3 regions of the Xanthomonas sp. NCPPB 1638 genome follow, and region 3 is predicted to be linked to each of the others. Evidence: predicted binding sites of a transcription regulator. Region 3 holds the regulator's gene; each other region holds the start of a gene.
The links. The regulator FliA, encoded in region 3, starts transcription of late flagellar genes. The targets are predictions, from matches to a motif close to TAAAGTTTNNCNNNCNNNGGCCGATAA.
Positions count from the first base shown of each region.

Region 1: ACCQ13_RS07120 (methyl-accepting chemotaxis protein) is a predicted target of FliA. The motif match lies at 2,473-2,499, and genes of this name have one in related genera.
Region 2: ACCQ13_RS01710 (HD-GYP domain-containing protein) is a predicted target of FliA. The motif match lies at 2,253-2,279, and genes of this name have one in related genera.

Region 1 is NZ_CM192984.1:1,635,107-1,639,261, forward strand. Features, by position in the region: gene ACCQ13_RS07120 (methyl-accepting chemotaxis protein) at 232-2,343, opposite strand; partial or broken gene ACCQ13_RS07125 (hybrid sensor histidine kinase/response regulator) at 2,841-4,155, shown strand, end outside.
Region 2 is NZ_CM192984.1:423,582-427,736, forward strand. Features, by position in the region: gene ACCQ13_RS01700 (gamma carbonic anhydrase family protein) at 1-480, opposite strand, end outside; gene ACCQ13_RS01705 (MFS transporter) at 902-2,212, shown strand; gene ACCQ13_RS01710 (HD-GYP domain-containing protein) at 2,341-3,576, shown strand; gene ACCQ13_RS01715 (MarR family winged helix-turn-helix transcriptional regulator) at 4,031-4,155, shown strand, end outside.
Region 3 is NZ_CM192984.1:1,929,598-1,933,752, reverse strand. Features, by position in the region: gene flhF (flagellar biosynthesis GTPase FlhF) at 1-701, shown strand, start outside; gene ACCQ13_RS08340 (MinD/ParA family protein) at 688-1,572, shown strand; gene ACCQ13_RS08335 (RNA polymerase sigma factor FliA) at 1,569-2,336, shown strand; gene cheY (chemotaxis response regulator CheY) at 2,371-2,763, shown strand; gene ACCQ13_RS08325 (protein phosphatase CheZ) at 2,763-3,389, shown strand; gene ACCQ13_RS08320 (chemotaxis protein CheA) at 3,392-4,155, shown strand, end outside.

The DNA.
Region 1 (4,155 bases), 290 kb from region 3:
CGAGCCCAACCCGGGGCTATGATCGAGGAAACATTGAAAGGAAACCTGCCAAGCAGGCTTTCTGCAACGGTTTGAAGGGGTTGGGTCGAAGGTGATCCGATCCCACTCTCTCCGCCAACTGTAGTGCAAGGCATCGAGACCACCCTTGTCCTCAGGTCTCGTCCATCTGTTGCATCTGATGCCGCTCACTTACGCGCCTGCATGATCGCCTGCAGGCAGCGCTTCCACGGCTCACATCACCACTGCATTGACCTTGAACACTTCCACCGCGCGGTTGAGTTGCACGGAGTGTTCTTCCAGCGCATGTGCGGCGGTACTCGCGGCTTCTACCAGGCGTACATTCTGCTGGGTGGTTTCATCCATCTGGGCGATGGTGTGATTGACCTGTTCGATGCCGCCGGCCTGTTCCTGCGAGGCGGCGGAGATGTTGGCCATGATGTCGGTGACGTGCTGGACGCTGGTGACGACTTCGCCCATGGTGGTGCCGGCGGTGTGCACCAGTGCCGAGCCGTCGGTGACGCGTTGTACCGAGTCGTCGATCAGTCGCTTGATTTCCTTGGCGGCATCGGAGGAGCGGTGCGAGAGGGTGCGTACTTCCGATGCAACCACGGCGAATCCGCGGCCTTGTTCGCCTGCGCGTGCGGCTTCGACGGCGGCATTCAGGGCGAGGATGTTGGTCTGGAAGGCAATGCCGTCGATGACGGAGATGATGTCGGCGATGCGCTTTGAGGCGTCTTCGATGCCGGACATGGTGTCGATGACCTGGTCGACCACATCGCGCCCTTGCGAGGCAATGGCGGCAGCACCAAGCGCGAGCTGATTGGCGCGGCTGGCGTGCTCGGCATTCTGCTTGACGGTGGAGGTCAGCTCTTCCATCGAGGCCGCCGTTTCTTCGAGGCTGGCGGCCTGTTGTTCGCTACGGCGCGCCAGTTCCTGATTGCCACTGGCGATGTCTTCGGCGGCAAAACCAATACTGTTGGAGGTGGTCTGGATCTGGGTGACGATGTCGGTGAGCCGGTGCACGGTGCTGTTGGCATCGTCGCGCATGGCGGCGAACACGCCGTGGAAATTGCCGGACATGCGCACGGTGAGGTCGCCGTCGGCGATGGCGCGCAGCAGTTCGGAGAACCGGGTCAGGTTGGTGTCGGCGGTGGCCATCATAGTGTTGAGGTTCTCCACCATCAGGCGGAAGTCGTGCTCGAAGTGGTCTGGGTGGCCACGCAATGCGAAGTTGCCGGCGCAGGCTGCCTGGGTGAGAGCATGGATCTGCGCATTGATGGCGCGCAGGTTCTGTTTTACCTGCTGCATGGTGGTGGTGATGACGGCCTTTTCGCCGGGGTATTGCTCGATCTCCGGTGTCAGGTCGCCTACCGCGTAGCGACCCATGACCTCGGTCATGCGCAGCTGGGTCTGCACATGTGCGTCCACCAGCGCGTTGGTGTCCTGCACCATGTGGCCGTACTCGCCGGGAAAGCGCTGTGCGTCGGTACGGTAGCTGGTCTGGCCGGCGTCATGGCGGGCAGCCATGTCGCGTTGTGCGGAGATCACTTCCTGTAGCCGGTGTTGCATCTGCTGCATCGCGCGCAGCAGTTGGCCGGACTCGTCATTGCCGGCCTGGGCGTCTTTACTGCGCAAATCGCCTTGGCTGATGCGTTGTGCCAGCTGCAGCGACTGGCGCAGCGGCAGCACCACGCTGCGGGTCAGCAGGAGGGCAATGGTGGCGCCGAGCAGCAGGGCGACGACGGTGGAGAGCACCATCAGCATCGCAAAACCGCGTGCGGTGGCAACGGCATCCTTGGCCGCCGCACGGTTCTTGGCCTCCTGCAGGTCGATGAAGGCATTGATGCTGGCCAGCCAGTCGATGAAGGCCGGGCGTGCCTGTTGCAGCAGTTGCTGCTCGGCGTGCGGTTTGTCGGCGGCTTCGCGAAACCCACGCACCTCGGCGATCAACGGCATGGTGCGTTGTTCGACGGTCTTGATCCGCTGGAGGATGGCTTTTTCGTTGGTGTCGGTGGAGGCGGCCAGCATGTCGTCCAGCGGCTGCGCCGAGCGTGCGTAGTCGGCGGCAAGCTTGTCGATCAACTGCTCGGCGGCGTGGCGCTCTGCCGGGTCGTCCAGCAGGACCACGTCGCGTAAGGCGATCGCGCGATCGTGCACGCTGCCGCGGAAGTTGATTGCATAGCGTTGTTTGACGCTATTGACTTCGTTGATGGCGGTGAGCTGCCGGTCGATGCTTCGCACGCGCTGGATGCCGACCACGGTGAGGATCACCATCAGCACGATGATGGTGAGAAAGCCAAGGGCCAGGCGTTGGCCGATGCGTAGATTCGAAAGGAAGTGCATAGGGAGTGATCCACGATCCGGCTGACGGGAGAGCAGGGCGCCCCGGCGGCGGCAAGGGCGTGACGCACACGAGACGATGCTGCTATTGACACGCGGGGCGCGTGCAAGGGACTGATGGCAACTTGTTGGTTAGCGGCCTCGGCAGCCGATTCTTGACTGGCTGGGAGGGGTCCATTTGGGGCGGGAAGGGGCTGTCCTCGCTGATTCGTGCCGTACAACACAGTTGTAGCCTGCCAACCGGTGTCGTAGGCGACGCGCGGCGTTGAGGAGCGCGATTCAGCGACTGCGCAATGTGCTGCTGGACGCGACCCGCAGCACGCCAGATGATGGGCGCCCGCGGGCACCCGCCGCCGTAATGCGGGGGCCCCTGTCTTTCAGTTCTTTCCATGGTTCGAAACGATGCATCTGTGTATGACTGGTAGGGTTCTCACTGCCTATGCGGCGATCTCGCGCGGCAAGGCGCGCACGTACCTGCGAATCTGGGGGAGGCCGCTTTCGTGAGCGCCTCCTTCCCGCACGGCGACAGTGCCATGGCCCATGCGATACGCACGTACGATTGGAACTCCACACCGCTGGGGCCGAGTGCGCAATGGCCTCCCGCGCTGCGTAATGCGCTCGACCTGATGCTTTCCTCGCCGGAAAGCATGTATGTGGTGTGGGGCGATGCACTGATCTTCTTCTATAACGATGCGTACGCCCCGATCCTGGGGCCACGCCGGGCACAGGCGCTGGGCGCCCCGCTGAAGGCGTTGTGGGCCGATGCCTGGGACGCGGTGCGCGAGCCGATCGAGGCGGCGTTCGCCGGGCGGGCCTCGCGTTTCGAGGAAATGCCGATCGGCATGAACCGCTATGGCACGCCCGAGCAGACTTGGTGGACGTTTTCGTTTTCTCCGATCTATCTTGACGATGGCAAGGTGGGCGGCGCCTTCTGCGTCACCAACGAGGTCACCGCGCGCATGGTGGCGCAGGCACGGCTGGCGGACGAGCACGAACGCCTGATCCGGCTGTTCGAGCAGGCGCCGATGTTCATGGCATTCCTGAGCGGGCCGCAGCATCGTGTGGAATTCGCCAACCCCTGTTATTCGCGCCTGATCGGCCACCGCAGTGTGATTGGGCGGCCATTGGCCGAGGCGTTGCCGGATGCGGTGGAGCAGGGGCATCTGCGGCACCTGGACGAGGTGTATCGCTCCGGGCAGGCGTACGCGGCCAATGCGGTGGAGTACCACGTGCAGGTCACGCCCGGCGGGCCGACGCAGCGGCGGTTGCTGGACCTGTTCTATCAGCCGATCGCCGGTGCCGACGGCGCTGTGTCCGGTATCTTCGTGCAGGGGCTGGACATCACCGAGCGCATCAATCTTGAACGCGCCGTGCGCGTGGCGGAGATACGCAACCGGCAGATCCTGGATAGCGTGATGGACTACGCCATCGTCGCCACCGATCTGGACGGGCGCGTCACCCTGTGGAACGAGGGGGCGCAGCGGACGCTGGGCTGGAGCGAGGCCGAAATGCTGGGACAGACGCTGGAACGTGCGTTCACGCCTGAAGACGTCGCGCGTGGCCAGCTGTTGATCGAGGCGGCTGCGGCGCTGGAGAGTGGCAGTGGCATGGACGAGCGCTGGCACGTGCGCAAGTCTGGCGAGCGCTTCTGGGCCAATGGGTCGCTGATGGTGCTGCGCGAGGAGACCGGCATGGCGATCGGGTTCGTCAAGGTGTTGCGTGACCGCACGGCCGAGCGGTTGGCCAGCGAGGCGCTGGTGAAGAGCGAGCGCCGGCTGGATGCCCTGGTGCGTGCGTCCTCGCAATCGATCTTCT
Region 2 (4,155 bases), 1.5 Mb from region 3:
CAGGCTTTCGATTTCCTTGTCGCTGAGCGTGCGTGCCAGGCGGGCCGGATTGCCCAGCCACAACTCGGCCTCGCCAACCACCTTGCCCGGGCCGACCACTGCACCGGCGCCGACAAAACCGTAGCGTTTGACGGTGGCACCATCGAGCACGCAAGCGCCCATGCCGATCAGGCACAGGTCCTCGATGGTGCAGGCATGCAGAATGGTGCCGTGGCCCACAGTGACGTCGGCACCGATCACGGTCGGGTAGCCGGCCTGGTTGAACGGGCTGTGGTGGCTGACATGAATGATGGTGCCGTCCTGCACATTGGTGCGTGCGCCGATCTGCACATGATTGACGTCGCCGCGGATCACCGTGCCGGGCCACACCGACACATCGTCGCCCAGGCTCACCTTACCGATGATGGTGCAGGCCGGGTCGATATAGACGCGTGCGCCCAGTTGCGGGGCGTGGTCCAGGAAGGAACGAATCGCGGTCACGGCAATCTCCGGCAGGTCAGCGTGCTGCCCAGTGCAGGCACACACGCATGATACCCGTGCGGTCGGCGCGCTCGGCTGCAGGCGATAGCCGGATCGCACGATGCCTTCTTGCTTCGCCAATGCAATGGCGGCCGGCCATGCGATTGCGGCAGAAGCCTGCTGCATCGTGGCCGCATGGCAGCAGCAGACCCTTGCCGATGTGGACCGATCCGCGCGCACCCATCGGGCGAACGCTGCCGTGCGTTCGATAAACGCACGGCAGCGTTCGAAAGTGCCTTGAAGCGCCGGCGCATTCGCCCTAGCGTGCCTGCCGTGGTGTGCAGCAATGCGTATGCCCGTTGCAGTGCGTGCCGCGGCGGTACGGCGAGCCCGCAACCGCTGCGCGTCGTGCTCCCTTCCGTCACCCGCACAGGAACATTCCATGTCGCACAGTACTTCCGCAGCCGGGCACTTCGCGCTGCAGCACATGACGCCATTCCAGTGGAGGGCGGTGGCGGTGTGCGTGGTGCTGACCATGCTCGACGGCTTCGATGTGATGGCGATGGCGTTCACTGCACCGCATGTCTCGGCGCAGTGGCAGCTGTCGGGCAAGCTGCTGGGAATCCTCTTCAGTGCGGGGCTGGTCGGCATGGCGATGGGGTCGTTGCTGCTCGCACCCCTGGCCGATCGGATCGGACGTCGCGCGCTGACATTGATCTGCCTGGCGATCCTGACCGTGGGCATGGGCGCCTCGGCGCTGGCGATCGATGCCTGGCAGCTGGCCGCCCTGCGCGCCTTCACCGGCCTGGGAATCGGCGGCATGCTGGCCTGCGTGGCGGTCACCGCAGCCGAGTACTCGAACGCGCGCTGGCGGACCACCGCCACGGTGCTGCAAGCCACGGGCTATCCGCTCGGCGCCACGCTGGGCGGCGCGATCGCGGGACTGCTGCTGCAGCAGTGGTCCTGGCAGGCGGTGTTCGTGCTCGGTGCGGTCGGCTCGTTGCTCTGCGTGCCGCTGGTGCTGGCGCTGCTGCCCGAATCGCTGGAGTTCCTGGTCGTACGCCGACGGCCGGATGCATTGGCGCGCTTCAATGCCGCACTGGCGCGCATGGGGATGCCGCCGCAGGAGACGCTACCGCTGCCGCCGCCACGGGCATCCGGTCAGGGGCACGGGTATGTGGCGTTGTTCGTGGAGGGGCTGTGGCGGCGGTCGTTGCTGATCGCGCTGGCATTTTTCCTGCTGATGTTCACGTTCTACTTCGTGATGAGCTGGACCCCCAAATTGCTGGTGGCTGCAGGCCTGTCGGCGGCGCAGGGATTGGCCGGCGGCGTGTTGCTGAACCTGGGAGGCATTGCCGGGGGCACGGTGTTCGGTTGGCTGGCCTTGCGCGCGCGGCTGTCGCGGCTGACCGTCGCGGCGCTGTTGCTGTCGGCACTGGCACTGCTGGCATTCGGCGTGTACAGCACGGTGTTGAGCCGGGCGTTCGTGGCCGCGCTCCTGACCGGTGCCGCCATGACGGCGGCGATGGGTGGGTTGTATGCGGTTGCCCCGGTCGTCTTCGATGCAGCGGTGCGCTCCACCGGCCTGGGCTGGGCGATCGGGGTGGGGCGCCTGGGCGCCATCGCCTCGCCCCTATGCGCTGGGGTCCTGCTGGACGCGGGTTGGTCCCCGGCGGCGCTGTACCTGGCGTGCGCGGTGCCGGTGCTGCTTGCTGCCGCAGCGGTGCTGGCGATGCGCCTGCCGGTGCGCTGAACCGCCGCGCGCGCGGGCGCCGGTGTGCGCAGTGACCGACCAAAGAAAACACCCCACCTGCCGATAACCGGGAAGACCGCCATGTCCGTGGCGGCTTCTTCCTGGACATCGTGCACACCGGCGCCGGCATGCTCAGAACCATCGACTCCGACCAACTGCGGCCCGGCATGTATGTCTACAAGTTGCTGGGTGCGTGGGTGCACCATCCATTCTGGAAAACGTCCTTCCTGGTCGATTCCGAGGATGTGGACAGGATCCATTCCAGTCGCATCGAACAACTGGTGATCGACACCGCGCGCGGCCTGGATGTGGAGAGCGGGGCGCAGCCCGTCCAGGAGCCGGTGGAGCAGGCGCCTGCCGCCATGCCGGAGCCGCCGCCGGAGCCGCCGTCCACCCGCACCGCCCGTACCAATGGCGTGACCGCGCAGGTCGGCATCGAGGCCGAAGTGGTGCGTGCGCGGCGCATCGTCGAAGATGGCCGCGACACGGTGGAGGCGATGTTCCGCGACGTGCGGCTCGGGCGCACCGTCGACACCGAGGCGGCGATGCCGTTGGTGGAAGCCATCAACGCCTCGGTCCTGCGCCACCCGCAGGCCTTGATTAGCGTGGCGCGGCTCAAGACCGCCGATGACTACACCTATCTGCATTCGATGGCCGTGGCCGGGTTGATGAGCGGATTGGGCCGGCAGCTTGGCCTGCCGGAGGCACAGGTGGTGGAGGCGGCCATGGGTGGCCTGCTGCACGACATGGGCAAGGCGGTGACGCCGCTGGACATTCTCAACAAACCCGGGCGGCTCACCAGCGAAGAGATGGAGGTCATGCGCCAGCATCCGCTGGATGGCCACCGCCTGCTGCTGGCCGGCGGCGTGCAGAATGCGGTGGTGCTGGAAATCGCACTGCATCACCACGAGAAGATGGACGGCAGCGGGTATCCGAATGGCCTGGTCGGTGAGGGCATCTCGCTGATGTCACGGATGGGCGCGGTGTGCGATGTGTACGATGCGATCAGCTCCGACCGTCCCTACAAGCGCGGCTGGGATCCGGCCGAATCGCTCAAGCAGATGGCCTCCTGGAAGGGCCACTTCGATCCGGTGATCTTCCAGGCTTTCGTCCGCCGGCTCGGCATCTACCCGGTCGGCTCGCTGGTGCGTCTGGAGTCGCAGAAGCTGGCCGTAGTGATCGAGCAGGCGCCCGGCGCCCTGCTCAAGCCGAAGGTGCGGGTGTTCTACTCGGCCAGGCTGCGCAGCCACGTGCTGCTGCAGGACATCGACCTGTCGCGGCCGGAGTGCCAGGACCGCATTGTGCAGATGGAAAGCCCCGCCGACTGGGGCTTCCGCGATCTCGAAAAACTCTGGTTGCCCTGAGCGGGCATGGGGCTGGCCGCCATGCAGCGGCGCCAGGCGGTCGCCGGCGTTCGCGTACCTCGCTCCAGCCGTGCCGTACACACCACAGGCGCCTGAACCGTCCGCCGTCAGCGAGCGCGACCATGTTGCGTTGCAGCTTGGCAATGTAGTTATGATCGATAACTATTCCATGACGTAATCAATTGCCGATACTCCCCCATGTCCAAGCCGTGCCTGGATCCCTGCCGTGTCTCGCATGCCGTCGTGCTGGCGCAGCGCGTGTGGGCGGGGTCACGCGCTGTTAGCCAGCGCGGAAATGGGGCGCCTGTGCACAACCTACCTGCACCGGTGGCAGGCTCATCCACCGCGCGCTGTCGGGTGGCGTCTACAATCGGGCGCACGCCGGGGATCGGCGTTGCGGACGGGGCGCAGCGCGCGCAACGCTCCGCCAGCTGCCTTTGTTGCGAGAATCGCCATGTCTGCCACCGCCGCTGTCCTCCCATTGCCCGACGCCATCACCGAAGTGGACCAGGCGCGTCTGCTCCGGCTGTTGGGCTATCGCATCACCCGCACCGAATTGATGGTGCGGCGGATGTTTCA
Region 3 (4,155 bases):
GCCGCGGACTGATGCTGGGCCTGCTGTCCAAGCGCCTGCCGGTGACCCCGATCGACCCGCTGGAACGCGGCGGGGTGATCGCCCTGGTCGGCCCGACCGGTGCCGGCAAGACCACCACCATCGCCAAGCTGGCGCAGCGCTTCGCCGCCCAGCACGCCCCCCGCGACGTGGCCCTGGTCACCACCGACACCCTGCGCGTCGGCGGCCGCGAGCAGCTGCACAGCTACGGCCGCCAGCTCGGCATCGCGGTGCACGAGGCCGACAGCGCCGAAAGCCTGCTCGCCCTGCTGGAGCGCCTGCGCGACTACAAGCTGGTGCTGATCGACACCGCCGGCATGGGCCAGCGCGATCGCGCCCTGGCCGCCCAGCTGAACTGGCTACGCGCCGCCCAGCAAGTCACCTCGCTGCTGGTGCTGCCCGCCAACTCCCATTTCGCCGACCTCGACGAGGTCGTGCGCCGCTTTGCCCACGCCAAGCCCCAGGGCGTGGTGCTGACCAAACTCGACGAGACCGGCCGCTTCGGCAGTGCCCTGTCGGTGGTGGTCGATCACCAACTACCCATCACCTGGGTGACTGACGGACAGCGGGTCCCCGACGACCTGCACCGCGCCAATGCCGCCAGTCTCGTTCTTCGCCTTGAAGATTTACGGCGCGCTGCCGATAAGCCCTGTACTCCGGAGCACAACCATGCAGTCGCGTGAATACGCAAAGCTGACCAACGCCTTCCCCCTGTCGGCAACCCGTCCCGAGCCCCTGGGCCCGGTGCGCACCATTGCCGTGACCGGTGGCAAGGGTGGCGTGGGCAAGACCAACATCTCCGCCAACCTGGCCGTGGCACTTGCCGACATGGGCAAGCGCACGCTGCTGCTGGACGCCGATCTTGGCCTGGCCAACCTGGACGTGGTGCTGGGGCTTTCACCCAAGTACACCCTGGCCGACCTGATCGCCGGCCGTTGCACGCTGGATGAAGTCATCATCGAAGGCCCCGGCGGCGTGCTGGTGGTGCCGGCCGCCTCCGGCCGCCGCCACATGGCCGAACTGGCCCCCGCCCAGCACATCGGCCTGGTCAATGTGTTCTCCGAGCTGGAGCGCGATCTGGACGTGATGGTCATCGACACCGCCGCCGGCATCACCGACAGCGTGCTGACCTTCTGCCAGGCCGCCCAGGACACCGTGGTGGTGGTCTGCGATGAACCGGCCTCGATCACCGATGCCTACGCACTCATCAAGGTGCTCTCGCGCGAACGCGGCGTGGACCGCCTGCAGATCATCGCCAACATGGTGCGCGACCCCAACGAGGGCCGCCTGCTGTACGACAAGCTCTCCCGCGTCTGCGAGAAATTCCTCGGCGATGTCTCGCTGAACTACCTCGGCCATGTGCCGCAGGACGACTGGTTGCGCCTGTCGGTGCAGCGCCAGCAACCCGTCATCAAGGCCTACCCTGCCAGTCCGTCGGCGCAGGCCATTGCAGAAATCGCTCGCCGTACCTCGCGCTGGCAGGCCCCCACCGTGCCGCGCGGCAACGTCGAGTTCTTTGTCGAACGCATCATCCAACGGGGAGTGGCCGCATGAGTACCGCCACCGCAACGACCGCCACCGCGCAATACCGTGCCGTCCAACGCAACAACGCCAACGACGTGGTGACCCTGCACGCCGACCTGGTGCGCCGCATCGCCCACCACCTGGCTGCCCGCCTGCCGGCGAGCGTGGAAGTGGACGACCTGATCCAGTCCGGCATGATCGGCCTGATCGAAGCCTCGCGCAGCTACGACTCCGAGCAGGGTGCCTCGTTCGAGACCTATGCCTCGATCCGGATCCGCGGCTCGATGATCGACGAGATCCGCCGTGGCGACTGGGTGCCGCGTTCGGTGCACCGCCGTGCCCGCGATGCCGCCGCCGCCGTGCGCAAGATCGAACAGAACACCGGCCGTGCCGCCGCCGCCACCGAAGTGGCCGCCGCGATGGAGATGCCGCTGCCCGACTACCTGCGCCTGATGGAAGACGCCGCACGCGGCCAGGTGCTGAGCCTGGAATCGCGCATCGAAGATCACGGCGAGCTGGACACCACCGCCAAAGGCGGGCCCAATCCGCAGCAGATGATGGAACGGGGCGAATTCGGCCGCGAGCTGGGCAAGGCCATCGGCCAATTGCCCGAGCGCGAGCAACTGGTGCTGTCGCTGTACTACGAACAGGAATTGAACCTGAAGGAAATCGGCGCCGTACTCGGTGTCAGCGAATCGCGCGTCTGCCAGATCCACGGCCAGGCCGTGGTGCGCTTGCGCGGCCGCCTCAAGGTATTCGAACTGGCCGATGCCGGTGTCGAAAATGACGATTGATTTTTTCGCGTATTTTTCGTGTTAGGAGCTTGATGTGAACAAGAACATGCGGATCCTGATCGTGGACGACTTCTCGACAATGCGACGCATCGTCAAGAATCTGTTGGCAGATCTTGGCTTCACCAACACCGCAGAGGCCGAGGATGGCAACAGCGCGCTGGCTGCGCTGCGCGCAGGTCCGTTCGATTTCGTGGTGACGGACTGGAACATGCCCGGCATGACCGGCATCGACCTGCTGCGCAACATCCGCGCCGACGCCAAGCTCAAGCACCTGCCGGTGATGATGGTGACCGCCGAAGCCAAGCGCGAGCAGATCATCGAAGCCGCCCAGTGCGGCGTGAACGGCTACATCATCAAACCGTTCACCGCGCAAACGCTGGAAGAGAAGCTGGGCAAGGTGTTCGAACGTCTGACGGCGACCGCCTGATGAACGCCACCGTCGAAGCCGATGCCGAACGTGCCGCGCTGATCGAACGCCTGCAACACGCGCTCGATGCACTGGAAAGCGGTGACCAGGTTGCCTGGCGGCGCGAGGTCGATCACCTCGCCGCCCTGCGCACGCGCCCGATGATGCAGAGCCTGAGCCGGCTCGCCCGCGAACTGGGACAGGCCCTGGGCGAACTGCCCACCGTGCCCGACGAGGCCGGCGAACTGGACGATGCCTGCTCGCGCCTGGACCATGTGGTGGAGATGACCGAGAAGGCCAGCCACCGCACCCTGGACCTGGTCGAGGAATGCCGCGTGCTGGCCAACCAGCTGCGCGACGGCGGCCTCAATCAGGACCAGGCCGCGCTATTGGACAAGATGCGCCACAACCTGACCGAACTGTCGCTGGCGCAGAGCTACCAGGACCTCAGCGGGCAGATCATCCGCCGCGTGGCCGGGATCGTGCGCCGCGTGCATGAGGGCTTCGGTGCGCTCGGCCTGCCGCCGAAGAGTACCGAACCGAAGAACGACGACGGCGGTCTTGCCGGCCCCGCCATCAAGGGCCTGGACCGTCATGCGGTGTCGCAGGACGACGCCGACGATTTGCTGTCCGGATTGGGGTTGTAACCATGAGTGCTGTTCCAGACGATATTGCTGCCGATTTCATCGTCGAGGCCCAGGAAATCCTGGACCGCCTCGGCGAACAGCTGGTGTCGCTGGAACAGGCACCAGACGAAGCCGACCAGCTCAACGCGGTGTTCCGCGGTTTCCACACCCTCAAGGGCGGCGCCGGCTTCCTGGCGATCAAACCCATGGTGGAGCTGTGCCACGCCGCCGAGGAAACTCTCGGCATGGCGCGCTCTGGCCAGGCGGTGTTGCAGGCGCATCACTTCGATGCCGCGCAGCAGTCGCTGGATTATCTGCAGGCCATGTTGGATGCGATGGGCTCGGGTGAACCCGTGCCGCACGCACCGGCCACGCTGATTGCGCAATTCGATGCCAAGAGCGGCCCGCCGGCGGTCAAGTCCGTGCCCAAAGGCGCCACCGCACCGGCGCACGACGCCCACGCACCCGCTGCGCCCGGTGCCAAGGCCGGCCCCAAGGCCGCAGCCAAGGCCGGTGCCGAGGCCGAGCAGACCGTGCGCGTGGACACCAAGCGGCTGGACGCCATCGTCAACCTCATCGGCGAACTGGTGCTCTCGCGCAACCGCCTGAAGACCTTGCGCACCCGCCTGCGCGATGAAGAACTCGACCGCGCGGTGAGCACGCTGGACATCGCCACTGCGCGCCTGCAGACCGCGGTCATGCGTACCCGCATGCAGCCGGTGAGCAAGGTCTTCGCGCGCTTTCCGAAGGTGGCGCGCGATGTCGCGCGCACCCTGTCCAAGGAAGT